4 regions of the Photobacterium sp. GB-36 genome follow, and region 3 is predicted to be linked to each of the others. Evidence: predicted binding sites of a transcription regulator. Region 3 holds the regulator's gene; each other region holds the start of a gene.

Region 1 (8,085 bases), on a different contig from region 3:
TGCGACGTCACTTTTTCTTCATAAGTACGGAAGTAACCCAATAGGTTTGGACGTCCAAATTCATTATTAAATGCCGCGCCGCCAAGTGGGCCTTCAAGCATAATATCAAGCGCTGTAACAATGCGGTCTGGTTTACCAAAATCAGTTTCCCAAGGTTGTTCAAACCCCGGAACTTTAAGGTTAGAGACAGTAAAGCCCACTAAACCTGCTTTAGGTTTACCGCCAATACCCGTTGCACCTTCATCACGAATTTCACCGCCCGAACCTGTTGATGCGCCCGGCCATGGGGAAATAGCGGTTGGGTGGTTATGCGTTTCTACCTTCATTAAGATATGAGTATCTTCATGGTGGTAGTTATATTGACGAGATTCTGGATCGGGGAAGAAACGCCCTACTTTTGAGCCTTCCATTACTGCTGCATTGTCTTTATATGCCGACAATACGTGCTCATGGTTTTGCTCATAGGTATTTTTGATCATCTTGAACAATGACTTGTCTTGATCAACACCATCAATCGTCCAATCTGCATTAAAGATTTTATGACGACAGTGCTCTGAGTTAGCCTGAGCAAACATCATCAACTCAATGTCATTTGGATTTCGACCTAGTTTGGTGAAGTTCTCAACTAAGTAGTCAATTTCATCTTCAGCTAAGGCAAGTCCTAAGGTCAAGTTAGCTTGCTCTAATGCCTGGCGACCACCAGCAAGGATATCAACGCTTTTCACCGGTGCTGGCTCTGCTTGTTTGAATAAAGCAGCCGCGGCTTCAAAATCACCAACAATCACTTCCATCATGCGATCGTGGATTAACGCTTTGACTTGCGCTAATTGTGATGCTGATAGCTCGCAAGTTGATTCAATGTAATATGCGGTACCACGTTCAAGACGCTTAATTGATTTTAAGCCACAATTACGGGCAATATCGGTCGATTTTGATGACCAAGGAGAAATTGTCCCCGGACGAGGGGTAACAAGTAGCAAGGTGCCACAAGGCTCGTGCTCTGCAATCGTTGGACCGTAAGTTAAAAGACTCGCTAGTTTGCTATGCTCATCAGCAGTAAGGGCAGCAGATACATCAGCAAAGTGCATAAACTCAGCATAAATACCTGACACAGGCAGATCGAATTCGCGGCAACGCTCAAGTAGCTTATTAACGCGAAACTCAGACAGTGCGGGTGAACCACGCAAAATTTCCATGTGCAAACGTCTCTCGATTAGCGGTTAAAGAAAAGTAATATTGGCCTAACTCCCAAAAAAATGGGGTAATTACGTCAATGTCACCTCTGATTTATCCCTGATTATTGACTAAATAGATGAATAATCGATTTCGCACCCGCGCAGTATAAGCGATTTTTTTTTGTGACGTAACACCTGACGCAACCGTTTGCGTGTTTTTTTTTCAAACATCCTGAATTTATCAGTAATTTTGACATTAGCCCGATTTTTTGAGCAAAAACTAACCGATAAAACAAAAGGAGACTATTTTTTTGTTTCAATCCGTGAATTAACACATTCAACGACAGGGTTCAGCTTTTCCACTACCGTTCACTTTGATATAAATGACAGCTCATTTTTAAGTTAGGTTAGCTTTGTTGATATACCTTCAATCTCTTACCAATATATACCGTGTACTCATATCATTAATGCTTGCTTTATTATTAAGTGGTTGCCAATGGCAAGAAAAACCGCTTGATCCTTTAGAGCGCATTCGTGAAAGCGGTGTATTACGTGTAGGTACGTTAAATAATCAGCTGTCTTATTATATAGGGGCTGATGGACCAACAGGCCTAGATTATGAATTAGCTCAACGTTTTGCTAAAGAGCTAGGCGTAAAGCTGGAAATGCAAACCATGTTTACCCTCTCGGGCTTATTCCCTGCTTTAAAAAATGACGATATTGATATTGTTGCAGCAGGATTAACGGTAACGCCTCAACGTTTGCAAGGTTTTCACCCTGCTCCTGCTTATTATTATGCCAGCCAAGTGGTTGTTTATAAGAAAGGGAAACGCCGCCCTCGCGATATTGAAGAATTAGCCAATACTGACCGTTCGTTAGCTGTTGTAGCTAGCTCTAGTCATGAACGTAAATTAGAAGAGCTCAAGAAAAAATATCCCAACCTAACATGGCAATCGATCAAAGAAACCGATATCGACGACCTATTACGTAAAGTCGCTAATGGCGAGTTAGATTATACCGTTGCCGATTCTGTTGATGTTGCCCTACTACAACGAACTCATCCTGAATTAGCAATCGCACTTGAACTAACTGAAGATGAACCTATTAGCTGGTTTGTCAAAGACAGTAACAATGACAGCTTATATGCCCTCTTAATTGAATTTTTTGGTCATATAAAACAAAGCGGTGAATTAGCACAGCTAGAAGAGAAATACTTCGGCCATGTCGAACAATTTGATTACGTTGACACTCGTGCATTTTTACGCGCACTCGATAATAAATTGCCTAAGTGGCAAGGGCTATTTAAGAAGTATGCTAACGAGTTTGATTGGCGTTTAATTGCCGCTCTTTCTTATCAAGAGTCGCATTGGGATCCACAAGCGGTTTCTCCAACAGGCGTTCGTGGCATGATGATGCTGACCAACCCAACTGCGAAATCTGTTGGTGTTACTGATCGCCTCAATCCAGAGCAAAGTATTCGTGGAGGTACCGAGTATTTGAGAAAAATGGTTGCCCGTGTGCCTGACAGTATTGATGAGCACGAGAAAGTTTGGTTTGCTCTTGCCTCATACAATATTGGATTCGGTCATATGATGGATGCTCGTCGTCTAACGAAAGCACAACATGGTAATCCCAATACATGGGCTGATGTAAAGCAACGTTTGCCACTATTACAACAGCGAAAGTATTACACGCAAACTCGCTATGGGTATGCGCGCGGTACAGAAGCGGTTAACTATGTTGAAGGGATCCGCCGTTATTACCAAAGTATTATTGGTTTTGAGCAGACGCATAGCGACAATTATGATGGTGATGATGTCACGATTATTAATGGATTACAGACCATCACATTACCGAATAAACTAATACAAACTTCATCAGCGGCAAGAAACACCCTAACTAGCCCTTCTCAGGCGACAGCAACCTCAGCTGCGATTTCGGTCTCGACCTCAAAATAAATCGCCCACAATATAAAATTTAAAAACAAAAAAGCTCAGGTTATCCCTGAGCTTTTTCTTTTCCGTTGTTAGGCGATAGGTTAAAGCGACTGATCATTCGCCATCTGTTGTTTAGCTAATAGCTTTGCCGCTTTTTTCTCTGCTCGTCGACGTTTAAAAAAAGCTTGTAGCTGAGCACGACATTCCTCGACTAATACGCCTGATGTTTGCTCTACATGATGATTGACGCCATCATAGCTAAGTAAATTCATGGTACTTCCAGCCGCCCCTGTTTTTAGATCATCAGCACCGTAAACGACCTTTCCCACACGACAATGCACCATAGCTCCTGCACACATTGGGCAAGGCTCTAAAGTGACATACAATGTAGTATCAATTAAACGGTAATTTTCTAGCACTTTACCCGCTTGTCGCAACGCCATTATTTCTGCATGCGCTGTGGCATCATGTTGACCAATAGATCGGTTCCAGCCCTCACCCACCACTTGACCGTTATAAACAACAACGGCCCCAACAGGTACTTCACCTTCTTCTTCTGCTTTGGCTGCGAGCTCTATCGCACGGCGCATAAAGTGTTCGTCGTTTGGTTCTACTTGTATCGTCATCATTTACATATTCAGTCAAAAATACATTTTAGCTTATACGTCGTAATGGCTAATTCGCGGTAATTTCTCGGCCAAAAAGTCCACCAGCATTCTTATTTTAGGTGATAGGTGACGGTTATGTGGATACAGCGCCCAAATCCCTTCATCTGGCTCTTGGTAGTTAGTCAAAATAGGAACAATGGCACCCGAATCTAAATCTTTATCAATATAGTAATCAGGTAACTGCGCTATACCGATCCCTTTTAATACCGCATCACGTAAACCGTAACCACTATTGCAGTTTAAATTCCCAGAGACTCTAACACTTTTCTCTTTGCCTGATTCTTGAAAACGCCAATGATCATAGTTTCCGATCAAGCAGTTATGGTGACGTAATTCAGAAAGTGAATGTGGTACACCAAATCTTGCAAGATAATCAGGAGACGCACAAACATACATCGTACGAGAAGTTAAACGTTTTGCCATCATTGAAGAGCTTGTCAAACGACCAAGACGAATCGCTAAGTCAAAGCTACCTTCAACTAAATCAACCTGTCTATTGGTCATATCAATAACCACTTCAAGTTCTGGGTATTGCAGCATGAAATCATTCACTAACGGCATGATATATTTTTCACCGTAGGTGACAGGAGCCGTTAATTTAATTAAGCCTTGAGGTATTCCACGTAAGTTACTTAATGCGCGTTCAGCTTCTTCCAAACCGTCCATCACTTGACGACAGTGCTGGTAATACACATTGCCTTCTTCGGTCAATGACACCTTACGCGTAGTACGATAGAATAATTTCGTATTAAGTCGATTCTCTAAGGCACTGACTTGTCGGCTCACTTGCGCAGTTGAAATACTTAATCGTTTAGATGCCGCTGTAAAACTTTCAGTTTCAGCTACAGCTACAAATTCTGTTACGCCTTCCCATAGGAACATCTTACTTACCTATATTTTGATACCAATAACAGTCATTATTACTGTTAGGTAAAAGTTATTTGCACTTTAACCTAATTATCATTTATTCAGAAATAAATACAATAGTCTTCATCGAATCGAGACAGAGAAATTTCGATTAAACTTAATTACTCTCTACGAATATCAATAACAACGTAGAACAAATAGAAGAGAATTATAATGACTGATAAATTTATCAAATCAAAAGCTGCGATTGCATGGGGTCCAAACCAACCACTTTCTGTTGAAGAAGTTGATGTAATGCTTCCTCGTGCAGGTGAAGTTCTCGTTCGCATCGTTGCAACTGGCGTATGTCATACTGACGCATTCACACTATCAGGTGATGATCCAGAAGGTATCTTCCCTGCAATTCTTGGTCACGAAGGCGGCGGTATTGTTGAAATGATTGGTGAAGGCGTTACCGATCTTCAAGTAGGCGACCACGTTATTCCACTTTACACAGCAGAATGTGGTAAGTGTAAGTACTGTCTATCTGGCAAAACAAACCTTTGTCAGGCAGTACGTGAAACTCAAGGTAAAGGCTTAATGCCAGACGGTACAACACGTTTCTACAAAGATGGTCAACCTATCTTCCATTACATGGGTTGTTCAACATTCTCTGAGTACACTGTTCTTCCTGAGATTTCACTAGCGAAAATCAACAAAGAAGCACCACTAGAAGAAGTTTGTCTACTAGGCTGTGGTGTAACAACAGGTATGGGTGCGGTACTTAATACAGCGAAAGTTGAAGAAGGTAGCACTGTTGCTGTATTCGGTCTTGGTGGTATCGGTCTAGCAGCGATTATTGGTGCAACTATGGCGAAAGCAAGCCGCATCATCGCTGTTGATATCAACGAAGAAAAATTCGAATTAGCACGTAAGTTAGGTGCAACTGACTGCATCAACCCAATGAAGTTCGACAAGCCGATTCAAGAAGTGATCGTTGAAATGACTGACGGCGGTGTTGATTACTCTTTCGAGTGTATTGGTAACGTAAACGTAATGCGTTCTGCACTTGAGTGTTGTCATAAAGGTTGGGGCGAATCAGTAATTATCGGTGTGGCTGGCGCAGGTCAAGAGATCTCTACTCGTCCATTCCAACTAGTAACAGGTCGTGTATGGCGTGGTTCTGCATTCGGTGGTGTTAAAGGCCGTTCAGAGCTTCCAGGTATCGTTGATCGTTACATGGCAGGTGAATTCCAACTTGATGACTTTATCTCATTCAATATGGGCTTAGACAAAATCAACGAAGCATTCGACCTACTACACGAAGGTAAAAGTATCCGTACTATTATCCACTTCGATAAATAAGAATATAATTACATAATAATTAATGCGCAGAGATCATCTTCTGTACCCTATCTCTGCGCCTAATCTGACTGAGAGAGCATCCCATGCCTTTAGAAAACATTAGCTGTAATAAAACTGCTGGCGGTTGGCATAAACAATATACACATCGCTCAGAAGTACTTAATTGCGATATGCGTTTTGCTATTTTCCTACCACCACAAACGGCTGCAGGACAAAAAGTACCAGTACTTTACTGGTTATCAGGCTTAACGTGTACTGATGAAAACTTCATGCAAAAAGCGGGCGCTCAACGTATCGCAGCAGAATTAGGTGTTGCCATTGTTGCACCCGATACTAGCCCACGCGGTGAAGGTGTAGAAGATGATCCTGCAGGTAGCTATGATTTTGGTTTAGGTGCTGGGTTCTACGTGAACGCAACAGAAGCACCTTGGAATCGTCATTACAACATGTACGATTACATTGTTAATGAGCTACCAGCATTAGTTGAAGCGCACTTCCCTGTATCAGATCAGCGTGCAATCAGTGGCCACTCAATGGGTGGACATGGCGCATTGATGATTGCGATGCGTAATCCTGAGCGTTTTTCTTCAGTATCTGCATTTAGCCCAATTGCTAATCCAATGAATTGTCCTTGGGGTCAAAAAGCCTTCACTGGTTACTTAGGTAGCAACACTGAAACGTGGAAGCAATACGATTCAAGCGAGTTAATTCGTAAAGCTGAGAAAAAACTGCCAATGCTGGTTGATCAAGGTACTCATGACAACTTCTACATTGAAGGTCAACTTCGTACCGAAAGTCTAGCTGCCGCTGCAAAAGCAAATAACTACCCGGTAGAAATTCGCATGCAAGATGGTTACGACCATAGCTACTACTTTATGGCAACATTTATTGAAGATCACTTACGTTTCCACGTAGAGCACTTCAACAAGTAATGAGTATGCGTGTCATACTGAAGTATTCACATAATATCTTCAGATGCTAAATAGAAAAAAGCCTCACTATTCTTAGCGAGGCTTTTCTTTTATCTGCTCAAATTTAAATGTTTAGTAACTTAAATTATAAGCTGTATGTGTATGGCGCTTGTACACCTAGAGGAATGCCTAACGCCCAGTAAACAAGTAAGAAAATTGTCCAGCCTACTAACATCGCAATTGAGTATGGCATCATCATTGACGCTAATGTACCGATACCAGAGCTCTTCACGTAGCGTTGCATGTAAACAACAACCAGTGGGAAGAACACCATCATTGGTGAAATGATGTTAGATACAGAGTCACCTACACGGTATGCCGCTTGCGTTAACTCTGGAGAAATTCCTACAGCCATTAGCATTGGAACCATGATTGGACCAATCAGTGCCCATTTTGCCGATGCAGAACCAACTAACAAGTTAACACTCGCCGTTAATAGAATCATACCTACAATTGTTACCTGACCTGGCAAATTCATTTCTTGCAGTAACTGCGCGCCAGATAGTGCCAATAGCGTTCCCAAGTTAGATTGGGTAAAGGCTACTAGGAACTGAGCGATGAAAAATACCATGACCATAAAGCCTGCCATGCCAGCCATTGTAGTAGACATCGCTTTAATTACATCGCTGCTTTGCTTAAAGGTACCAGCAACTCGACCGTAAATGATCCCTGGGATCACGAACAGAATAAAGATTAACGGTACGATTGATTGCATTACCGGTGCATTGAACGCCGCGATTTCACCCGTTGGAGAACGCAGTGGTGATGATTCCGGCCATACCGCTGCAACTAATAGTACGATACCAGCAACCATTGCCCAACCCGCGTAAGAAAATGCTTTGCTTTCAAGTTCAGTGAAAGAGCCCATATCAGGTGCTTCTTCCGCATCTTCATCGATAGCTGTTTTACTTAAACGAGGCTCAATCACTTTATCTGTAATGTACCAACCGATACCAATGATCACGATAGATGATAAACCAGTGAACATTAAGTTCGCTAGTGGGTTCACAATGTAGCTAGGATCCATAATACGTGCAGCTTCTTGGGTAAAGCCTGCAAGTAATGGGTCAATACCAGACGGAATAAAGTTTGCTGAGAAACCACCTGATACGCCAGCGAATGC
Region 2 (8,085 bases), on a different contig from region 3:
ATGGCATTAATCGCGTTGTGAGCGAGTAGATCTTGCTCTAAGCACGTTTCAAATTCTTTTTTACTTAGTTCAATTAAACTCAGTTTTGCTTTTGGCTCAAAGTTAACAACCGAAGCAAATGGTGTGGTGATATCGTGATCAACAAGATGAACATCGCCTGTGCTTGTAAGTTGGTAAACGTCATCACCCATTACAATCATTTCACCGTCAAGATCGTTAAAGGTACCAATGCCAAAGTTACCATGATCTAATAACTGACCAATTGTGAAATCACCTTGATATAAGCCTGCAATTAATGCACTCATCATTGAGGTTTGGTAGAACGTTTTGTTATGTGTTTCGGCACTCATGTGATGCTCCTATTAATCTTGTTGGCATGGATGAAGTTGATCAAGTAGGCGACTGTTATCGCTATAATCAACATTGACGTTAACCAATACTGGGCCACTTAAGCTCATAGCTTTTCGCATAACAGGCTCAATATCATCGGCAGTATTGATCGCTAAACCATGTGCGCCGAAACTTTCTGCATACTTAACAATATCAGGACCTATAAAGCTGACAGCACTCTCTCGACCATACTTTTTAAGCTGTTGAATCTTAACCATGTCATAACTGTGATCAGTCCAAACAAAGTGAACGATATTACATTTATGACGCACGGCCGTGGCTAATTCCATTGATGAGAATAGGAAGCCACCATCACCAGACATGGAAATGACTTTTTCATTAGGGTGAAGAAGGGAAGCTGCAATTGCCCAAGGTAAAGCGACGCCCAATGTTTGTTGACCATTACTGAACAATAAACGACGAGGTTCAAAGCTGTGGAAGTAACGTGCCATCCAAATATAGATAGAGCCTACATCACAACATACAGTGGTGTCGTCACTGACAAAGCGACGTAAATCATGAACAAAACGAAGTGGGTGAACGCCGTTTGATGAGGTTTTATTTATCCCCATTTGCATAATATGTTGTAAATCGTGGCGTAATAATTGGATTTGTTGGTTACTTTCTAAGGATTCTCTCTTATCTAATTCAGAAGCAATAGACGTAACAGACACCGCTAAGTCACCCACAACTTCACAAACAGGGTTATAGCTAATTTCTAAATCTGCTTGTTGATAACCAATATGAATAATTGGGGTATTTGCATCTTTATTCCAAAGAATCGGATCGTATTCAATGGGGCTATAACCAATGGTGATGATTAAGTCTGCGCTGTTTAACGCAATATCACCGGGTTGGTTTTTAAATAAGCCCACTCGACCTAAAAAGCAGTTGTATAAATCATGAGAAATAACCCCAGCTGCGGCAAACGTATTCACAACGGCAATTGGTGTTTGTTTGAGTAGTTGGCGAATGGCATCAGTAACAAAAGGCTGGCTTGCATCCATACCCAGTAATAACACCGGATTTTTTGCAGCATTAATGCGATCAGCAGCCTGACGAATAGCTTGCGGGTGTGCACCACCGAACAAAATTGGATTAGGCTGTTGTACTGGTTGGTAAGGAATACGATTAGTTAGAATATCTTGCGGTAGACTAACAAAGCTAGCACCTTGGGTAGGTTGCTCTGCAATACGAAAAGCTTTATGTACAACATCAGATACCGAGCCGCTATCCATCACTTCTGCTGAAAATTTGGTGATAGGAGTAAACAGTGAACGGGTATCCATGGATTGGTGAGTATTGTGAGAATACATCGAAAGCGGTACAGCACCTGCAAGTGCAACCACAGGATCACCTTCACTGTTCGCTGTTGCAACGCCTGTGACAAGGTTTGATGCGCCCGGGCCAGAGGTCGCTAAACAAATGCCTGCTTTACCCGTTAAACGCCCTGTTGCTGCTGCCATAAACGCTGCATTTTGTTCATGATGACAAATAATGATTTCAGGTCCGTTATCACAAACAGCATCGAAAACAGCATCCACCTTTGCACCTGGAATACCAAAAATGTGTGGAATGTTATGTGCATTTAAAGTTTCAACAACCAGTTCAGCACCAGAGACGGTTTTATCCGACATATAAGCCTCAAAATTATATTTATTAAGTTAATAGGCTCAGGACATTGTTCGTGAATTCGAATTTTATGTGATGAGTGGCACAATTCTATACATTCATCATACAAATCAAATAACTGAAAATGAAAGTTAAATTCTCAATTTACAGATAAATAAGGGGAGGGGGAATTTACGATGTAATAAAAATGCCAGCCTTCATATTAGAAAAGACCGGCATTTTAAGGGAGGAATGGCAATGACAACGATTAAATCATGATGCCTGCAATTAACGCTGATAGAAAACTAACGAGCGTTGAACCGTAAAGCAAACGTAAACCAAAACGTGCCACCATATTACCTTTTTCTTCGTTCACCCCTTTTACAGCACCAGCAATAATACCGATAGAGCTAAAGTTAGCGAATGACACAAGGAAGATAGAAACAATACCTACGGTGTGCGGTGTTAATTCACTTACTTGTTTTTGTAATGACAGCATTGCTACAAATTCGTTAGCAACAAGCTTGGTTGCCATGATACTACCTGCTTGTAGGGCTTCATGAGCAGGGATACCCATGATCCATGCAAATGGATAGAAAGCGTAGCCAATAACATCTTGGAAGCTAATACCGAATGCAGCATCAAAGCCGGCATTAATCATTGAAATTAGCGCGATAAAACCAATCAGCATTGCCGCTACAATAACCGCGACTTTAAAACCAGTAAGAATATATTCTCCTAACATTTCAAAGAACGTCAGTTTCTCACCACTTTCAGCCGCCATCATCTCATCAATATTCATCTCTGCTTCGTGGTCATATGGGTTAATGATAGAGAGAATAATGAAGGTACTAAACATGTTTAGAAACAAGGCAGCCACGACGTATTTAGGATCGATTAGCTTCATGTAAGAACCGACAATAGACATCGATACGGTTGACATGGCTGTTGCCGCTAACGTGTACATGCGACGCTCAGACATTCTACCGAGAATATCTTTATAGGTGATGAAGTTTTCAGATTGACCGACCATTAAGGCACTAATAGCGTTAAAGGATTCAAGTTTACCCATGCCATTAACTTTTGATAATAAATATCCAAGGCCTTTTATGACATATGGCAAAACTTTGATGTGCTGAAGAATACCAATCAGTGCTGAAATGAATACGATTGGCATTAGAACACTTAAGAAGAAGTTAAAGCCATCATTGTTAGATAGGTTACCAAAGACGAAATTTGTCCCTTCTGCGGCAAAATTGAGTAATCCATTAAATCCATCAGCAAACTCTTTAACGATCCCTGTACCCATTGAGGAGTTAAGCAAAAAGTAGGCTAATCCCATTTCAATAAGCAGTAGCTGAATAATATATCTGTACTTGATGTTTTTACGGTTATTACTTGCAACAAGTGCTAGGGCTGCGATAACGATTAACCCTAAAACGAAATGTAGATAGACCATGTTTGGTTGCTCTCAGTGTGATTCTTATCAAGATATATACTTATGTTTAAATATTTCTTTCTCTCTAAAAGTGACTTAAGTCTCACTTTTGGGTCGCGTAATTTTCTGTCACTATTACGTGCTTAGATGAATTACGATTGCGGCAAACGATTGCAGTTCGAAAGAGCCCTGTCATTACTGGGTTGTCGTTATACGCTCATATAACTGTATCATCAACATGCCAAATGAGCATAACTGTGAACTGAATCTCACCTGTAATATGATTGAAAAATACTTTTTAGTGGTTTTGGAATATCGCAGTAGTCCAATCGGTAAAAACACGATGATTAAATAGGCAATTGTAGTCTCTGTGTATATCAAATGTTATTTTTTATTATGTTTAATAAATATGGAAAATAATATTTTAGATAAATAAATTTCAGAATTTTTTAAATATGATTCAATGCTGCACTTAATATTCATTTGTCTTACAAAATGAAATATTATATTCGTGATAATTTAGTGGAATAGAAACGATGAAAAAATCCTCTAAAAATCGTAAGCTATGGTACTTCCATCGACACGATCAGCGTAATGAAACAAGATTGAATAAAAGCTTAAAGGCTAAATAATGCATGTATGGCTAACTTACGTTGATCGTCTAAACGAAAGGCGACTCAACGTAAGTAAGTATACTTATTCAAGAATGGTAGGGACATTAAACCGGTAAGGTGGAACAAAAGGTCGGACACCTTTCTGGCGGTATTTTTTTAAACGCATTAATTGTTTATAGACAATGTAATAACGATTTATATTTGTAACGTAGACAACAGGTTGTTTGCCTATATATCTCCTGGTAATAATTTCAACATTATTAAACCATATATCAGGGTTATAGCCTTTTTCCTTTGCATAACGTCGCATTTTTCTAATATTGCCAGGTCCTGCATTATAAGAGGCGAGTGTCATATACATTCTATTATCATAGGTTAGACTGCTATCATCTAAGTAATTATTTTGGATATAGCGCATATACTTTATACCCGCATGAACATTATTACTTGCTATATAAATGTTAGGAATATTTATATATCGATCTCTTGCTGTACTTGGTAGTACTTGCATGATGCCAACGGCACCTTTATTGGAGACTTTATGCTGATTAAGCCCTGATTCTTGGAAACCCTGAGCCATCATCATTAAATAATCAAAATCATATTCCGTAGAATATTTAAAAAACAGATCAGAAAGTTTTTCCATTTTATCCATATTACTATGGTTCAATAGGTTTGTTATCCAGCCTTGATTATTTAAATACTTGTTATAAATAACATTTCCTAATAATGACCCTGATTTTATTTGTTCAATATACCTATTAACTAATTTCATTAATTTAGGGCTATCTTTTCTCATTGCCCAGGCTATTTCACCGTTTTTCCTTAAAACGAAAGCAGAATTCATGCGTAATTTTGGTAATATCTTGTTCCATATTTTCATCTTATGATCATCTAAAACGGTCATATTCATCAACCCGAGATTAACCATTTCCAACAACTCATAATCTTGCAGTGTTTCTTCTAAAAAATGGATCTTCATTGGCGCTAGGCGTTGGAGTAATAGACGATTATTGACTTCAAGTAGGCTTTGATAGTAGCTCGAACTTTTTCTTACCCAGATATCTTGATCGCTGAGTTGCTCTATTTTTGTAATTTCAGGTGAATCAATATTATTAATAATAACTTCTGAAATATTGGTAAGTACAGGCTCACTAAAGGCGACTTGCTTTTTGCGCTGTTCAGTAATGGTTAAATTAGCGACGGCAAGATCACCATATCCAGTAATTAAGAATTTGATGAGTTGATCTCGATGTACAGGGATCACTTGAATATTGAGTTTTGGATAAGTTTTATGAATATCTAACTCAAAGTGGTGAAGTAATTCAGCGATAATGCCTTTTGGAAGACCATCTTCAATATAGTAAAAACCTAAGTCAGCCGAAACTAATACTCTTAGCACCCTTTTTTTTTCAAGGACGCTAAGATCGCCAGTGTAAGTTGGGCCTGTGAGCGGGGACAGTGCTAAGCCTAAAGCTGTACTAGAAGTAAGGAATAAAGCCAGATATACCCATAAAGGTAATAACAGCCTTTTTAGTTGGTTGTTCATAGAAAACTAAAGCCTTTTGATTTAGCTTGATCCTGTATGGTTAAAATAATCGCATTTCCCAAATCATCCTTAGCCTTTGTGTTCTCATTTTTCGATTGTTTTATGAAGTGTTTTCGTTTTTGCTCTAACGTTGATATCTGTTGTTGCAGCTGTACTCTTTGTGCGATTTGTTGTTTAAGCTTTTCGGTGATTTGTTGGTCATTTAATCCATGATAGTGCTGTTGATCTTTTTTCGCGAACGCTAAACCTTGTTCTAAATTTTGTTGGGCAAGCGAAATCAAATCCCAATCTTGTGTTTTATACTGCTTTCCTGCTTTGGCAATACTGCGCTCTGTGCTACTAGATTTAGAAAGGCTTGATGCATTCATATCTTGAGCGATTTGCTGGCTTTTCTTACTTGCCCCTTTTGTACCATAACCGATGTAAGTGTCATTAATTTTACGGCCCAGTTGGATGATATCATCGTCGTAAGGGGTCTCAATATGGGGGGCTTTCTTCTTATGGTCGATATTCAAATATTTGCCATGGCTCAGCAGTGCAGGTGTTGCCCACTGTAATTTACGTCCTTTTAAATGGGGGCCGCAATATAAGGTGTTGATGATGATATCTTTACTGACTGCTAGAGGAATAGCATGGCTAATCGGAATATCACCTTGTTGAAACTCTTCATTACCTGCAATGATGATTAAACGAAGATCGTCTTGATGGGGGCTCCACTGTAAACGGTTTGTTGCCTCTTGAATTACTTGTGGCGCATATTCTTTACTCCCTCCAATCTTTATTGCAAATAGTGCTTCTGAAAATTGGTCAAGATCTGAGGTGAGTGGTGAGAGTAAACGTAAATAACCACCATATTTTGATTGATGTTCAACACCATATTCAAACAATGCAACTTGTAAAGTAACAGGGCGATCATGTTTATTGGCTGTTGCGATGGCATTAATGATTGACCAGATCTGCTCTCTTGCCTGATTAATTAATCCCCCCATAGAGCCACTAGCATCGAGTAAGATCGCGACTTGAATTGTGGGGCCTGTACGAGTAAAAGGTATGGACGTGTTATTATTATTTGTTTGTTCTGGTTGTAAAATCTCAGGCAATACGAGTGCTGGTGGCTTTTTATCACTGCTACTGTAGGTAGGAATAGAGACCACCAGAAGAAAACTGAGCATTAATAGTCGTATCAGCATAATATCTCGCATATCAATATATTAAGTGCTAAATGTCAGCGTACACTAAAAACTAATTCTCTAAGTATGGTTGGTAAGTGCTATTTGTGCCGAGTTTGAGGCAATATTTGTGGTTTCCAATAACAAGCTAATGGTAATAAAAACATGCTAAGTCATCACGCATTTTAAATTTAATAGGTTAGTGTCAGTGGCGGATATATTTAAAAAAAACATCTATCTGATGGTAGTGTTACTCGGTTTATCAGGTTGTAGTTCAGCGTCTACGTATTCAGTACGTAAGCCTTTAGACGTTGATGTGCTGGCAAATTTGCCTGAAGTTTTAAATGAATCATCAGGTTTGGCGATTATTAATGGGCATGTATGGTCACATAATGACAGCGGCAGCCGAAATCAGATTTATCAACTGTCTTCTAATTTTCAAACAGTCACAAAAACGGTGACGGTTAAACGCAGTAAAAATTATGATTGGGAAGATTTAGCGCAGAGTAAACGCTATTTATACATTGGTGATACAGGAAATAACTCAACACGCCGTGATGGAGGTGTGATTTATAAAGTACCACTCGCCTCGCTTGAAAAAGGCTCGTCAGTCACGCCTGTTTCAACTATTCGATACCGTTTTAAAGATTTTAAACCGGGTAAAACGTATCAACATAATTTCGATAGTGAAGCGATAACAGTTGTGGGTGATCAATTATGGCTATTTAGCAAAAACTGGCAAAATGAGCATACCAAGCTATACCGACTCAGTACGACTCAATCTAGCCAGACGGTCTCACCGGTTGGGGATTATTTAACAGAAGGACTCATTACCAGTGCTGATTATAACGCCAAGACCTCAACACTTGCGTTATTAGGCTATCGTAAAGACATCTTTTTAGGTTATTCCTTTATTTGGTTAGTCAAAGTGAAAAACAATCAATTGGATTGGTCAACGGCTAAATATAAGCGTTTAAGAATTTATTCACAGTGGGAAGCTGTACATTGGTATAAGGATAATAAACTCTTAATTACCAGTGAGAAGAACCCATTAACTAAAGCAATGATAGCAACGGTAGATGTGTCATCTTTGATCAATGCAAGTGAATAACCCTGCAACATCTGCTAGTATCTGCCAAAACTTAGCTGTGATCCCCATGAAGGGGCAGCCTACTAAACTGGAAAAACTGTGACTAATAACGATATTTTACGCCGTGTACGCTACATCTTTGATTTAAATGATAGCCAACTAATTGAAATCTTTGCACAAGCAGATGCAACTGTAACTCGTGAGCAAGTATGTAACTGGTTAAA
Region 3 (8,085 bases):
ATTGGCCTGTTTCCATACACCAGCCGTATATTTAGTGGCTTCACTCATGGTGGGGTAAGGGTGAATCGTCGATAAAATCTTATTCAGTCCCAGTTTGTAGCGCATTGCTAAGGTAAATTCTGCCAGTAGTTCACCGCCATGATGGCCGACAATTGTGACCCCTAAAATCTTATCGCTATTGGACGGGGTTAGAACTTTAACGAAACCTTCGGCAGCATTGTCGGCAATCGCTCGATCTAAATCGGATATAGGGTAAGTATATGTTCGATAATCGATATTTTGTGAAATAGCCTCTTTTTCATTGAGACCAACTCGAGCTAACTCCGGCGCAGTATAGGTAACGGCAGGTAATACCGAGTAATCAGCTTTAAACTTTTTGAATGTACCAAACAAACTATTTACTGAGGCATACCATGCTTGATGCGCTGCAGCATGAGTTAATTGGAAAGGACCTGCCACATCACCCACAGCGTATATATTAGGATATTGCGTTTGTAGGTAGTGGTTAACTTTGATAGTCCCTTGTGGATTTGTTGCTAATTTTAGGCGCTCTAAACCAAAACCTTTGGTATTAGCAACGCGACCTAACGCCACAATAACCTGATCAAATTCAACGTCGATCGTTTGTTCTGCCGAAAGATCATCAAGCTTAACGTGGCGATATTGCGCAGATCCTTTCTCTACAAAACTAACGGCTTTGTGTTTTAGAAGTACTCTAATACCTTCATGTGTTAGTGTGTGATAGATGAAATCGGCCGCATCTTTATCTTCACGGTTAAGTAACTGATCTGCCATTTCAACTAAGGTGACAGATGCGCCAAGACGATTAAACGCTTGAGCCAATTCACAACCAATAGGACCACCACCCAAAATCAATAACTTTTTAGGTAAAGTATCTAGTTGCCATAAGTTATCGGACGTTAATGGATTAACTGTGTTTAAGCCTGAAATATTGGGCAATAGTGGGGAAGCCCCTGTTGCGATAATAATGTTACGTGTGGTGATCACTTTGTCGTTAACTTCTACTTCCCAAGGCGACAAAATCGTCGCGTCACCTTGGACACAATTCACACCAAGCTTGCTGTAACGTTCAACCGAATCATGCGGTTCGATATCTTTGATAACGTTGTGAACACGAGTCATAACGGCTTTAAAGTCGATTTTTTCAATTTTAGCTTCAATACCAAATTGTTTTGCTTGTTGCAGCTCATAAGCGCTATGAGCGACACGGATTAAGGCTTTAGATGGCACACAACCTGTGTTTAAGCAATCGCCGCCCATTTTATGACGCTCAATTAATGTGACTTCCGCTTTTACGGCTGCCGCGATATAGGAGCTGACTAAACCGCCAGCACCAGCACCAATTACCACTAGGTTTTGATCAAACACTGTAGGTTTTTGCCAATCGCTATAAACCTTTTGGCTTTTGATGTAATTAATAATTGTTTTTGCGAGCAGTGGGAAGATCCCGAGTAATACAAGAGATATCAATACAGGAAATGAGATGATTTCGCTCAAACTATTAATGTTACTCAGTTGAGTACCGGCATTCACATAAATAGCAGTTCCAGCCAGCATGCCAAGCTGACTGACAAAGAAGAAGGTACGAGTTTTAATCGGGGTTAAACCCATTAGTAAGTTGATCAGAAAAAACGGCACTACAGGGATTAAACGCAGCGTTAATAGATAAAATGCGCCTTCGTTTTCAATCCCTTGATTAATGGTCGCGAGGCGTTGTCCAAACCGCTGTTGTACCCAGTCTTGCAAAATATAGCGGCTTGATAGAAAAGCCAATGTTGCACCTATTGTGCTGGCAAAAGAAATAATAATAAGGCTAGGCCAAAAACCAAATAATGCCGCTCCAAGCAACGTTAAAATTGCAGCGCCGGGTAAGGAAAGGGCTGTCACGGCAATATAGAGTACAAAGAAAAACAAGTAAGCAGTGAAAAGTTGACTTTCAATCTTTGCTTGTAGGGCTAATTGCTCTTGCTTGATGAACTCAAGGGTAAGGTATTGGCCTAGATCAAAATGTAGCCATAACGCAATAAGGCTGACAATGACCAGCAGCAATAGCGTTTTTTTCTTATTCATTTGCCTGATCCTTTTTCGTTATGTTTTTATCTGATGCTTGCACGTTATCTTGAGCAATATCGTTAGGCGTAATAGGAAGAGAACAAAAGCCTTGTGCTGGCACATCGAGCGCAGTGTTAAATTTCGCCGACAAGTTCTGAAAGCTAACTAAAGCAGTGAGTTCAATAATATCATCACTGCTATACCATTCTTGTAGCGCGACAAGCATTTCATCTGTCACTCGTTTGCCTGTTATTGTCATCGCTTCAGTGTAGGCCAACACAGCGCGTTCTTGATCTGTAAACAGCGTAGAGTGTTGCCAGTTGGCGAGTGCTTTAATTTTATCTTCTGAATCACAACGTTCGGCGAGCTTCATACCATTGGCATCAACACAAAAGGCACAATCGTTTAATTGTGAAACACGCACACAGACCAAAGATCGCATGACATCTTGAATCGGTGACTTTTTACGGTCGAGAAAACCAAAAAAACCTGCGACTAACCAAAATAAGACAGGTTTACGTCCCCATAGCTTTGCAGGGTTTAATACTTGACCATAGTGGCGAGCTTGAAGCCATAGCAAAGGCTTTACCCATAAAGAGTCAATTTTTTTGATCGAAATGCGCATGTGATTCCTTAAAAAATACCCTAAAAGTAGGGTTTTATACGATCTTACTCAGTAGCAGTTGTAAACATGTAGACCTTAAGATCAGACATTGTATTTCATTTAATGATAAATATTTCTTTTTCTTCAATTGGTTGGTGAAAAAATCAGCAGGAGATAAGACAGTTTAAAGCGCCGCGTTATTTATTAGTGAGAAGATGGGTTATTGGTCGTATTAGCAAATAATTAGGCATGGAATATAAATAAAGATAATTATCATTTATATAAATCAAGGAGTGCAAAACGGAGGGAATTAATTTAATGGCAAAAGTTTGTTATTATGCAATTAAACCAAATAAATATTGAATTTTATAAAGGAAGATAAGGATAATACGGAAATTATTTTTGAAAGGTATACTTAGAAATAAAAGAATGGGGGCTCTTTTATTCCTAAGTATTTTATATTTAAGACAACTTATATTTTTAAGATAAGGCAGATAATAGTTCATTTCGACGTTGCTCAGGAATAACTGACCAATGTTGACCGCTAATTGCACCTTCCAATGCCCAAAGCAATTCAATACTCAATGGACTTGTTTGTGATTCTTGAAGTGCTTTATATGCGCCAAGAGAGCCCACTGCTAGAAGTTGTTCAATAGTGTTTATGCCTGCTTTTTTAAGCATTCTTTCATTTGATAATCGTAGATTAGGTAAATCTTTAATTCGGTCAGGTACGCAACTCTCCTTTTCTTGCTTGTCTTTTTCTGCTGCATCCAGTGAATACCTACCTTGAGCTACAATCTTTGTGGGTTCATCCCACCATTGGTCGGGTATTGCATAGTGCTTGGTTACAACAGGGAAGCCACGTTTTTTATAAACATAGGGTTCCAAGCCAGCTTGTTTGAATTCCTTTTCAGTTTCAGCATTTGCACGTAAGTGAAGTTTATCGTTCACAACTAATGCAAACATTGTATCACCAGAAAAAATGCCAAAACCGCCAAACATCGACCGTGATTTTATTGAACCAAAATGGTCAAATAATTTTAATGAATCTTTTAATATTGGTTTATCCATGCTTCTACTCGGTGAAAAAATATGAGTGTCACCTAAACATTAAGAGCGAGGAAATAGATTAATTAATCTACACATTGATACTGTCAATATATTGTTAAGTTTGTGTCATAATATTGTCGGTTCAATAATAATCCTTCGGTAACCCCGCTACCTTGAATTATTAACATAATTTTTAGGCCGGTGGTTTTGCGTCTTAATCTTTCAATTAATTTGCCAGTTCGTGACTATATAAAGTTATATTAAATAATACTTTTAATATTAAATCTAAGCTCTCAAAAATGTGATATTGGTTCAGGTATTTGTTCTTAGCTTATTTTAATAAGCTTTATAATTATAAATACTCATGATTGTTTTTTATAAGTAAAAAAAAAGCCAACAAGGTTAACTTATCGGCTTTTCCTTAACATAGAAAGATAAATTTTATTAGTTGAGATCTTTAACCGATTTTCTCTCAACAAGTTTAGGCGTCATTTCAAAGGTTTGACGCTCATGATTCTTGTCTTTCACACGCTCTAGCAAGATTTCGATGGCCTTTTTACCTAAACGACGTTTAGGCTGGTGGATAGTTGTTAGCGGTGGCGCAAAGTAGGGCGCAAGGTCAATGTTATCGTAGCCAATGATTGAGATATCATCAGGAACACGCAGACCTGCCTGTTCAAAGGTACTGATCAGAGCCATGGCCATAATGTCGTTAAAGCAGAAGATAGCAGTAGGGCGATCTTCCATTGCGATAAACTTATGAGCAGCTTCAACGGCTGACTCACACTCAAAGTCACCGTCAAGTAGCCAATTAGCATTAACAGTGAGATCTGCTTCTTTCATCGCTTTACGGAAGCCCTTTAGGCGCTCTTGACAAGTAGACTTATCAACTTGCCCAGATAAACAGCCAATTTTCTTATGACCATTTTCAATAAGGTGCTTAGTCGCAATATAACCGCCGTTTTCAGCGTTATCTAGAATATTATCAGTATGTGGGCTTTCTGGGCCCCAGTCCATGATAACCATAGGAAGATCATTTTTACGCTCAAGTAAATCGAGCAGCATTTGATCCAGATCGCTGCACATAACCAATAGGCCATCAACACGCTTTTCAGAAAGCATACGTAAGTAATCACGTTGTTTTTCTAAGTTACCTTCGGTGTTACATAAGATCAGTGTGTAGCCTGCACCATAACAATATTCTTCAACACCATGCACAACTTCGGCAAAAAATGGGTTAGTCGATTTAGTGACTAACATGCCGATAGTACGTGTTGTATTACATTTTAAGCTTCGCGCTACTGCACTTGGGGCGTAGTTAAGTTCATCTACTGCAGCCAAAACTTTTTGTTGCGTTGCTTCTGCAACAAAGCGTGTTTTATTAATCACGTGCGACACTGTAGTAGTTGATACACCTGCCATACGTGCAACGTCTTTAATGGTTGCCATATTTATTCTTCTTATCATGGTCAGATTAGGATCTGACAAAGGTTTTTGATACCAAATTGATTAATTACGTAGTCTATGGCTTACGAGTTCACTCGCAGAGATGAAGATCCTTTAGTTATTAGCTACTTAATTATTCAATTTGATACCGAATTATAGGGTGTTGCAATTATCATGGATCATAAACAACTAAAGCCGCAGTAAAATGCGGCATTAGAAGATAGAAACTATTTTTACACTAATTACACATGTAATCGCTTGCGATCACATTTTACTGTGTGTTTTGCGTTGTGCAATCTTTCTATTCAACTTGATTGAATTAATTGATCATTAACCGTAAAAACTCGATGTTTGTCATGCTAATAGCTTCAATTTATTGTGTATATCTAGTCATTAATAGATAAAACGTTAAAAAACAGAATGATTGGCTGATAAAAGATAAGGAAAATCACCACTTGGATGAGTATGAACACTGACAGGCCAACCATATAAGGTATCTATTACTTCAGGAGTAAGAACTTGTGTTGGCGTGCCGTCGGCTTTTATTTCTCCTTCATTAAGGAAAATCATCCGATCAGTGTATTGGGCTGCAAGGTTTAAATCGTGCAATACCACAATTACAGCGGCGCCTTGTATAGCCATATTTTGGGCAATTTGTAAGGTGTGGTGCTGGTGGGCGAGATCGAGTGCTGAGGTGGGTTCATCTAACATCAAGATACATTTATCACCGGCTTTACTGAGTTGTGTTAAAACCCGGGCAAGGTGTACACGCTGTTTTTCACCCCCCGATAAGGTGGGGTAGAGACGTTTAGCTAAATTGTTAATATCAACATATTGCATGCTTGATGCTGTTGCATCTTTCAGTTCAGGCGAAGTGAGCTGCAATGGAATTGCGCCTAGCTCGACAACTTCTTTCGCGGTAAAGGCAAACGATAATGCGCTATGTTGTGGAAGGACACCTAAGTGACATGCCAATTCTTCCCGAGCCCAATTATTAAGCGGTTGATCAAAGAAAGAAACCGTGCCTGATTTTGGCGTAATCTCACCACATAATACTTTTAACAGGGTACTTTTACCTGCACCGTTTGGCCCAAGTAATGCGGTGACTTCTCCTGCGTGAATATCAATATCAAGATGATTTAGCAGGACTTTATCACCGAATTGTAATGATAAGTCGCGAGCCTGAATAACACAGACTTTGTCGCTACTTGCTGTAAAATCGACCTTTGCTGAATGATTTAACGTCATGACATCTGACTCTTTTGATTAACTAATAAATAGATAAAGAAAGGCGCGCCTAACATGGCGGTGATGATCCCAACCGGCAGTTCTTGAGGCGAGAATGCGCTTCGAGCAATCATATCGGCAACCAAGAGGATTAATCCGCCAAGTAAAGCCGAAATTGGCAATAAGGTTCTATGATTTGGACCAGTTAGCATTCTCCCCACATGAGGAATAACCAAGCCAATAAAGCCAATCGGGCCACAAACGGCAACAGTCATACCCACTCCCGCAGCACATGTAATAATTAAATTACGTTTTAGTTTTTGGGTGTTAACCCCCATATGTCGAGCTTCAGCTTCGCCTAATAACAACGCGTTTAAATTACTGGTATGACGATAAAAATAGGTAAAGAGTAACCCGAATGTGCAATAGGCGAGAATAATGCCTGTCCATGTTGCACCAGCCAGTGAACCCATTGACCACAATGATAAATCACGTAAGGCTTGATCGTCGGCAACATAATTGAGTAACCCAAGCCCTGCGCCTGAAATTGCGGTTATCGCGACACCAGCGAGTAGCATGATCATCACCGATGTGCCGTTTTTATCTGTGCCTAAGCGATAAACTAAAACGGTGCTGATTGCGCCGCCAATAAAGGCAAAAATAGGCACAATAGCGAAGTTTAAAAGCTGAGGGAATGATGCGGTGAGAGGGGCAAATAAGACAATGGCCAATGCAGCACCTAAGCCTGCACCGCCAGTGATTCCGATGATCCCAGGATCTGCAAGCGGGTTGCGAAACAGTCCCTGTAGTACAGCGCCACATACAGCTAAAATTGCACCGATAGCAAAACAGAGAAGCGTACGTGGTAAACGAATTTGATGGATCACTAGGCTGACATGTTTAGCAAGTTCATGATCACCGGGTAATAGTGCTAACAAACTTTGTTTATAACTGATCGCCATAGGACCTATAACAATAGAAGAAAGCCCTGTAAAAATAAGTAAGGCGATACTTATTATATAAATATGATGGGCTGAGAAGCGTTTTGCATACATGTAACAACAACCTTACGCACGAATAAATAGGGATGATAGAGGCGTAATTTAAGGATAAATAGCCTGATTAAGCTTTAAAGCTTCATTAACACTCTCGAGTCCTAAACCACCAATGAGCGCAGTACTTTTTATTGTGAGTAATGCATTATTTGTTGCAGCCGGTGTTGCGGCAATTAATGGCATTTGGGCAATAAGATCTTGCATGTTTTTGATCTTGCTAGCTGTACGTGTGCTCAACAAAATAATATCTGGTTGCATGGTAACCAGCGCTTCACCAGAAATAGGCTTGTAGTTACTGATTGATGTTGCAGCAGGGTTTTTAGCACCAGCAAGTGTAATGATGCTATCTGCAGTAGTATTACTTCCTGCAATGTTAATTGGGCGACCATCATGGATCATTAAGAACAAGACTTTTTTAGGAGTCTTAATATTGGCTGTTGCAGTATTAATTTTATCTAGCTGAACATTAAGCTTTTGTTTTAGCTTTTCAGCACGATCTTGATGATCAGTGAGTTTAGCAATCTGATCAATACGTGTAAGCAAATCTTTGACGGTTTCCCCTGAGTTAACAATATCAACTTCAACACCTGATTGCTCAAGTAGGTTAAGTGTACTTTGTGGCCCCATTTC
Region 4 (8,085 bases), on a different contig from region 3:
GCAGCTCCTGAAGCAGGTTTAGCCGCCATTCATGCCACCACGGCCGTGGGAATTCAAGGACAAATTAACTTTACGCGCAGTAATGAAAAAGAAGCCGACCGTATTGGTATAACAACCCTCGCCAAAGCGGGGTTTGATGCCTATGCGATGCCACGTTTTTTTGGTCGTTTAGCCGATCAATATCGTTATACTTCAAAATTGCCCGCAATGTTGTTAACGCACCCATTACCCGAATCACGGGTCACAGATAGTCGTATGCGCGCAAGAAAATATCCGCTTGTAAATTTACCCCCCTCTGAAGATTATTTACTCGCTCGTTCACGTATTGTCGCCCGTAATGCTGGTTTGAGCGATACTTCTGCGCTCAACTGGCTTAACCGTGAGTTAAAAAAAGCACCACCCAATCGCCGCAAAGAGCTCAATTACGGTAAGGCACTGATTTATTTAGATAATGATAAATACGAATTAGCGCATCAAATACTTGACCCATTATTGGCTGGCGAACCCAATAATTTATTTTTTATTGATGCTGCAACCGATCTCGATCTCAATCAAAAACAATTTGATCGTGCGATCACCCGCTTAAACAATGCGCTTAAAATGAGTCCTGACAGTAATGTATTGCGCTTAAACTTAGCCAATATTTACCTTGAATCGGGACAATATCAAAAGAGTATTCAAATTTTGAATCGTTACTCTTACGATCACCCTAATGATATTAATGGGTGGACATTATTAGCACACAACTACGCCAAAATAGGTGATCGTAGCGCAGAGCTTGCTGCCCTTGGGGAGCTATTAGCTTTGCGTGCTCAATGGGATAAAGCCATTCATAATTATACTCAAGCCGCACAAATGGCAAAGCTCGGCTCCATGGAGCAAGCACGTTATGATGCACGCATTGATCAACTTCGCTTTCAACGTCAAAAATTCAAAGCATTACAATAATGTATTGATTTATTATAGTTCATCGACAATAAATCAATCGTAATAAAATACACTAGCTAATACAGTCATCAGTTAGGAGACGACATGTCAGTCACTATTTATCATAATCCTCGTTGCTCTAAAAGCCGTGAAACACTGGCGCTATTAGAAGAAAAAGGGATCACACCGACTATCATTAAATACCTAGAACAAACACCAAGCGTCGCGGAACTAGAAACGTTATACCGCCAACTGGGCTTGGACTCTGTGCGTAAAATGATGCGTACCAAAGAAGCGGATTATAAAACACTGGGACTCGGTAATAATGACGTATCTGATGAGGCACTCTTCATTGCAATGAGTACTCATCCAAAACTAATCGAACGTCCAATTGTAGTAAGTGGTGAAAAAGCGGCATTGGGTCGCCCACCAGAGCAAGTGTTGGATATTTTATAATGCATAAAATCTTAGTTCTTTATTACAGCCGTCATGGTAATACACGTCAGTTAGCACGACATATTGGTCGCGGTATTGAGCAAGTAGCCGGTTGTGAAGCAGTGCTAAGAACGGTTGCTGAAATCGACACAAATGATCTTCAGCAATCGCCCCTTGATCCAATCGTCAATCATGACGATCTGAAACAATGCATTGGTTTAGCAATGGGAAGCCCTGTTCGGTTTGGTAATATGGCTGCGCCATTAAAACACTTTATTGATAGTACTAGCCAAGAATGGTTATCAGGTACATTAATCGATAAACCAGCCTGTGTCTTTACCTCATCATCCTCTATGCATGGCGGTCAAGAAACAACGTTACAATCGATGATGTTACCGTTACTGCATCACGGCATGCTAATTGTTGGGATCCCTTATTCCGAACCCACTTTGCATACCACGCAACATGGAGGTACTCCCTATGGGGCTTCACATCTCAACATTGGTACTAATAAGCAGCTCCATAGTGATGAAATTGAACTTGCACAAGCTCTCGGTAAACGGCTTGCACTAACCGCGATGCAACTTCAGCGTTAACTCATATGGCAAACGAAAAGGGATATTCGATGCCTCCGATGCAACCGCAAACACAATATATTCACCGCTTTGCCGTCTGCGCGAATTTAACTCTTATGCTATGGGTCGCGTTATGGCAAACGATTCTCTCTCCCCACCCACATCTTAATAACTGGGTAATGGCTGTTGTTTGGATCATTCCTTTACTATTGCCATTACGTGGGATGTTAGCTGCAAAACCTTATACTTACGCATGGTCTAACTTCATTTTAATGTTTTATTTCCTGCATGCTCTAACGCTACTCACTATTGATGAAGGAGAACGGTGGTTAGCAGGCGTAGAGCTACTACTCGTAACCATAGCCTTTCTCAGTAACATACTTTTTGCACGCGTAAGAGCAAAAGAACTCGGCATAAAACTCCAGCGTCTATCGCAAGTGGAGCGACAAGAACGCGAACGTTTTGAACCACCTAAAGATTGAACCAATCGTTCGTTCTCTAATAATGAGATATTAAAAAGCCCTCATCATGAGGGCTTAATTATTGCTACTAACACCAGATTTTAGTTATGCCATATATACATGTCATCAGGTGCAACATAGTTTTCAGGTTGAGTTTGCGGCTGTGATTGTGTCGCTGTGACATCCAACGTATTAGGATCTTGGTTCACATCAGTATTTGCCATTGTCGTTGCGTTAGTATTAGTAACAGTAGAATCATCGGCGCTAATACGACTTTCATGGCTCAATTCGCGCTTAAACTCAGCATCAGATGCTGATAAGTTCATACGGAAAATCACCTTATCACCTTTAATATTTACCGCATTAGCACTACTTACTGTCGTCATCTGATTAAGCATACGTTCAAGCGTAAAAAAGTCTTCTGTTGAATTAACATTCTCCACTTCAATATTAACGCTGCCTGACGCGACACTACCTAATTCGATAGCATATTTCTGTGCTAAGTGGTTTGTCACTTGATTCATCATATCGCGGCTAGCTTGTGCCAATGTACCGTTCGCTTTGCCGGTAATAGGTTGAGTATCGGCTGCAATCGTACTAGGCTGTTGAGCATACAGTTGCCATGTTAATTCAACCTTATCTGCGTCTTGTTGGTGAGCTTTTACTAACAATAAACCACCCGCATTATAACGTTGACTTGCGCTAGTGATGGTGTCGATAAAACTCCCCCAAAGATCGGATACGTGTACTGACGTAACATCGTTAAAATCACCCACAGGGAAAGTAACGGGTAGACCACGATCATTTGCGGCTTGTTTGGTATCAGCGACGAGTGCATTGGTTGATTGATCCCATAAAATATCTCGGCTATTACCGTTATCATCAACCATCCAAACGAGAATATTAGGACGCTGAGCACTCCAAAAATTCGCTTTAGCTTGTGTTAATAGCTGCTTAATTTGTACCTTATCAAAGGTTAAATCTAGCGTCTTCTGTCCATTATATTGGCCATAACCAAACTGGCTGACGTAATTTGAACTGTTGACTATCGCCTGAGCCACAACACTATTTTGGGTAATGTTCGGATTACCAGTCACTTTAACTAATACTTGCTTAAAGCCTTGCTCTCTTGCTGCTTGATCGGGGGTTTGACCATCAGTAGGCATCACTACTTGAGCCTGATATAAATCACTGACAGTAGCCGCTTTAATAGGTAAAGCCAGTAGAGCTAAAAATAACAACGCAAATCGCAACATATCGCACTCGTAATTTACAAAAATAAGTCGTCAAAAGATAAAAAGATAATCAAAAAGACCTAAAGACTCATTGATATTCAGTATAGCCACATAGTCTAAAATTAATTAGCTATACAATATGTACTTTTTCCTGAACCAACACAATACAACAGGCAAGAAACAAACCATTTGCTGAAAAATATTCTCTAGTGAGAAATAGTAGCGTTTACAAAATTAACATTGTGGCGGGGAATGGTATCGCCACTATTGTCGCATCTCTTAATTGCCGATCCAACAAATACGACTGAGTCAGAAGTCACGAGAGGGGTAATGTTAACGAAACCCTTTTATCCTGTGATCATCACATGAGCGACGATAACAGCATTGGTATTAGCGTTTGTCGGTAAATTAAGAGCCGTATTGCAATACGATTCTAGCACCTGTAATGAGCGGTATTGTTGCAGTTGTACTCAACCTAATTTCCCCAAAGACTTGAGCGAGAATAATGTGGTAGACAATGCTCAAATCGAAGATACCGAGTACTTATAATTACTTACCTTAATATTTAGCACTTTTCAGAAATAAAAAACCGGACGTCATGTCCGGTTTTATTTTAATCTTGGCTACTAAGTTACTTAGTACCGAAGATTTTATCACCAGCATCACCTAAACCAGGAACGATATAACCTTTATCGTTTAGCTTCTCATCAATTGCAGCTGTGTATAGCTCAACATCTGGGTGTGCTTTTTCTAATGCAGCAATACCTTCAGGTGCTGCTACTAATACTAGTACTTTAAATTGCGTACAACCGTGCTCTTTTAACAAATCCAGTGTTGCAATCATAGAGCCACCCGTTGCTAGCATTGGATCAACAACAAGCGCAATACGCTCATCAATGTTTGATGCTAGCTTGTTGAAGTATGGAACAGGCTCAAGCGTTTCTTCATCACGGTAAATACCAACAACGCTGATACGTGCACTTGGCATATGCTCAAGTACGCCATCCATCATGCCAAGACCAGCACGCAGAATAGGCACTACCGTTACTTTTTTACCTTTGATCTGGTCAATTTCTACTGGACCATTCCAACCTTCAATCGTAACTTTTTCTGTCTCGAAGTCTGAAGTCGCTTCATATGTCAGTAGGCTACCAACTTCAGTTGCTAACTCACGGAAACGCTTAGTGCTGATGTCACCTTCGCGCATAAGACCAATCTTATGTTTAACCAGTGGGTGTTTTACCTCAACGACTTTCATCTCTGACTCCTGAGCAATTAAAAAATAAAATCGCATTATTATATACTAAGCCAAACGATTTCAGATAGTAGTAAACGTTTAACTGTTTACTTAATATCCAGCTAAAAAAATTGACGCAAACGTTTTCCTTTAGACGGTGACTGCTGTTATCATGTATTCGCTTTTTTTACTTTAATACGTTGAGGGATCATCTGTGAGCGACAAAAACTCTTCTCTTAGTTACAAAGATGCTGGTGTTGATATCGATGCCGGTAATGCATTAGTAGACCGTATTAAAGGGGTGGTAAAACGTACTCATCGCCCAGAAGTTATGGGGGGAATTGGTGGTTTTGGTGCACTTTGTTCACTACCAACCAAATATAAAGAGCCCGTTTTAGTTTCAGGCACGGATGGTGTAGGAACTAAACTTCGCTTGGCTATGGATTTAAACCAACACGATTCAATCGGTATCGATCTGGTTGCTATGTGTGTGAACGATCTTATTGTTCAAGGTGCTGAACCTCTGTTCTTCCTTGATTACTACGCAACCGGTAAGTTAGATATTGATACAGCAGCAAGTGTTGTAACAGGTATTGGCGAAGGCTGTATCCAATCAGGTTGTGCTCTAATTGGTGGTGAAACAGCTGAAATGCCGGGTATGTACCACGGTGAAGATTATGACGTGGCAGGTTTCTGCGTTGGTGTTGTTGAAAAAGCAGATATCATCGATGGCTCAAAAGTGACGGCTGGTGATGCACTTATCGCTGTCGGTTCAAGCGGCCCACACTCAAACGGTTACTCATTAGTACGTAAAATCATTGACGTTTCCAATGCCGATTTGAATCAAGAATTAGAAGGTAAAACACTTTCTGAACATCTATTAACACCAACTAAAATTTACGTTAAATCAACGCTAAAAATGATGGAAAGCTGTGACGTACATGCTATTTCACACATTACAGGTGGTGGTTTCTGGGAAAATATCCCACGTGTACTTCCTAAAGGCACAAAAGCGGTTGTAAATGGTGCAAGCTGGCAATGGCCTGCCATCTTCAACTGGCTACAAACTGCAGGTAATGTCGAAACTTACGAAATGTACCGTACGTTTAACTGTGGTGTTGGCCTTGTCATTGCCCTTCCACAAGATCAAGCACAACAAGCCATTGATATCCTAAATGCTGAAGGCGAAAACGCATGGCTACTAGGTGAAATTGCAAACGCTGCTGATAACGAAGAGCAAGTCGAGATCAAATAACTCTCAACAGTGCTGACTCGTAATAAAAAGAATGAGGACGCTATGTCCTCATTCTGCTATCTACATACCGATAACCTTTCAATAAATGGTAGTACCAAATATGAAAAATATCGTCGTCCTTATTTCAGGTAGCGGAAGTAATCTCCAAGCGATTATCGATGCATGCAGTGCAGGTTTGATTAAAAACAGTCAAATAACCGCTGTGATCTCAAATAAAGAAAATGCTTATGGGTTAGAACGTGCGCGTAATGCCAATATTGAAGCGATACATATTGCGCCTAATCAGTATACTGACCGTGAACAATATGATGAAGCCTTAGCGGATTGTATTGAACAGTTCAAACCCGATGTGGTTATTTTAGCCGGATTTATGCGTATTTTGAGCGCAGACTTTGTTCGTCGCTTTAAAGGAAAGATGCTAAATATTCACCCATCACTCCTTCCTAAGTATCCCGGCTTAAATACTCACCAACGAGCGATGGATGCTGGCGATGACGTACATGGCACCAGTGTCCACTTCGTAACAGAAGAATTGGATGGCGGCCCTGTTATTTTACAAGCCAGAGTGCCTATTTTTGACAATGACACCGTTGAAGAAGTAACAGCTCGTGTTCAAAAGCAAGAACATGCTATTTATCCACTTGTAACTCAATGGTTAGCGGAAAATCGTTTGACCATGAGTAGTGACGGCAAAGCTATCCTAGATGGTATTGAACTCCCCGCTCAAGGATATGCAGCACAATAAAAAAGGCGATCGTAAGATCGCCTTTTTACTATTGTAGATAATACCACTTCAATAGTGACAGAAAATAACCATTATTCTGTTTTACCTTCAGCCACTAACTGGTTGAAAACAGGCTCACCAAAGTGAAACACAATAAACTCGCCTGTTGCCATTTTGTGCCAATTTTCATCATTGGTTAATGGCTGAGTAGCGATAACTGTCACAACATCATCAGGAGTTGTTTCTTGCTTAAAATCAATCGTGACATCTTCATCAATTAATGATGCTTGTCCAAATGGTGCTCGACGCGTGATCCAATGTAAATTATTAGTGCAATAGGTAAGTACGTACTCACCATTACTTAACAGCATATTATAAACGCCAAGCTGACGTAACTGATCACAACACTGAGCAAAGTAACTAAATACTGGGTTTAAATCGTCAGGTAATTCTGGAAATCTAGACTCAAGTTGATTGAGTAACCAGCAAAAAGCAATTTCACTGTCGGTATCACCTACCGCTTTATGACGACCTGTTTCTAAACTCTCATAACCCGTTAGCTGACCATTATGAGCAAACGTCCAATAATTACCCCATAACTCGCGCGTAAAAGGATGGGTGTTTTCTAAATTCACCGCTCCTCGGTTAGCTTGGCGAATATGGCTCACCACTGCACGACTTTTTATCGGATATTGTTGGACTAATTCAGCAATACGGGACTGACAGCTTGGATTCGGATCTTTAAAGGTTCGAAAACCTTTACCCTCATAAAACGTAATGCCCCAACCATCGCGATGAGGACCTGTATTGCCTCCTCGCTGCATTAATCCCGTAAAACTAAAACAAATATCTGTTGGCACATTTGCGCTCATGCCTAGCAATTCACACATTTTCCTTTATGCCCTTTATTATTGATTAACGATACTTATCGATAGCCAGAATGACCTAAGGCTTATTCTGCTGCCATTTCCTTTTCCACTAGCATAATTAAAATATGAATAATCTTAATATGGATTTCTTGAATGCGATCCGCATAACCAAAGTGAGGAACACGAATTTCAACATCCGCTAAGCCAGCCATTTGACCACCATCTTTACCGGTTAAGGCTATTGTCTTCATGCCTTTGGCCTTTGCCGCTTCAATTGCCTTTAAAATATTGCCTGAATTACCAGAAGTAGACAGCCCAAATAATACGTCCCCTTTAGCGCCAACGGCTTCTAAATAGCGTGAAAATA

What was found. Region 3 encodes PurR, which represses purine synthesis genes. Its sites were predicted from a motif close to TNANGNAAACGTTTNCNTNA; they were not measured.
Region 1: the regulator PurR is predicted to act here: its motif matches at 1,372-1,391, upstream of purL (phosphoribosylformylglycinamidine synthase).
Region 2: the regulator PurR is predicted to act here: its motif matches at 3,599-3,618, upstream of C9J46_RS03150 (NupC/NupG family nucleoside CNT transporter).
Region 4: the regulator PurR is predicted to act here: its motif matches at 5,003-5,022, upstream of purM (phosphoribosylformylglycinamidine cyclo-ligase).

The regions. Positions count from the first base shown of each region.
Region 1 is NZ_PYNY01000003.1:298,937-307,021, forward strand. Features, by position in the region: gene purL (phosphoribosylformylglycinamidine synthase) at 1-1,196, opposite strand, end outside; gene mltF (membrane-bound lytic murein transglycosylase MltF) at 1,643-3,133, shown strand; gene tadA (tRNA adenosine(34) deaminase TadA) at 3,214-3,741, opposite strand; gene C9J46_RS04775 (LysR substrate-binding domain-containing protein) at 3,772-4,662, opposite strand; gene C9J46_RS04780 (S-(hydroxymethyl)glutathione dehydrogenase/class III alcohol dehydrogenase) at 4,861-5,991, shown strand; gene fghA (S-formylglutathione hydrolase) at 6,075-6,923, shown strand; gene C9J46_RS04790 (AbgT family transporter) at 7,048-8,085, opposite strand, start outside.
Region 2 is NZ_PYNY01000002.1:331,874-339,958, forward strand. Features, by position in the region: gene budA (acetolactate decarboxylase) at 1-350, opposite strand, end outside; gene alsS (acetolactate synthase AlsS) at 363-2,027, opposite strand; gene C9J46_RS03150 (NupC/NupG family nucleoside CNT transporter) at 2,270-3,460, opposite strand; gene C9J46_RS03155 (lytic transglycosylase F) at 4,136-5,602, opposite strand; gene C9J46_RS03160 (VWA domain-containing protein) at 5,599-6,792, opposite strand; gene C9J46_RS03165 (hypothetical protein) at 6,980-7,882, shown strand; gene C9J46_RS03170 (DUF1456 family protein) at 7,961-8,085, shown strand, end outside.
Region 3 is NZ_PYNY01000011.1:64,000-72,084, forward strand. Features, by position in the region: gene C9J46_RS11820 (FAD-dependent oxidoreductase) at 1-2,091, opposite strand, end outside; gene C9J46_RS11825 (carboxymuconolactone decarboxylase family protein) at 2,084-2,698, opposite strand; gene C9J46_RS11830 (TfoX/Sxy family DNA transformation protein) at 3,158-3,748, opposite strand; cyclic di-GMP riboswitch class I at 3,883-3,973, opposite strand; gene purR (HTH-type transcriptional repressor PurR) at 4,172-5,176, opposite strand; gene C9J46_RS11840 (heme ABC transporter ATP-binding protein) at 5,582-6,421, opposite strand; gene C9J46_RS11845 (iron ABC transporter permease) at 6,418-7,455, opposite strand; gene C9J46_RS11850 (hemin ABC transporter substrate-binding protein) at 7,504-8,085, opposite strand, start outside.
Region 4 is NZ_PYNY01000028.1:28,661-36,745, forward strand. Features, by position in the region: gene C9J46_RS18515 (M48 family metalloprotease) at 1-948, shown strand, start outside; gene arsC (arsenate reductase (glutaredoxin)) at 1,033-1,383, shown strand; gene wrbA (NAD(P)H:quinone oxidoreductase) at 1,383-1,958, shown strand; gene C9J46_RS18530 (DUF2069 domain-containing protein) at 1,988-2,419, shown strand; gene C9J46_RS18535 (DUF2066 domain-containing protein) at 2,500-3,654, opposite strand; gene upp (uracil phosphoribosyltransferase) at 4,265-4,891, opposite strand; gene purM (phosphoribosylformylglycinamidine cyclo-ligase) at 5,085-6,125, shown strand; gene purN (phosphoribosylglycinamide formyltransferase) at 6,226-6,870, shown strand; gene C9J46_RS18560 (class II glutamine amidotransferase) at 6,942-7,739, opposite strand; gene lpcA (D-sedoheptulose 7-phosphate isomerase) at 7,802-8,085, opposite strand, start outside.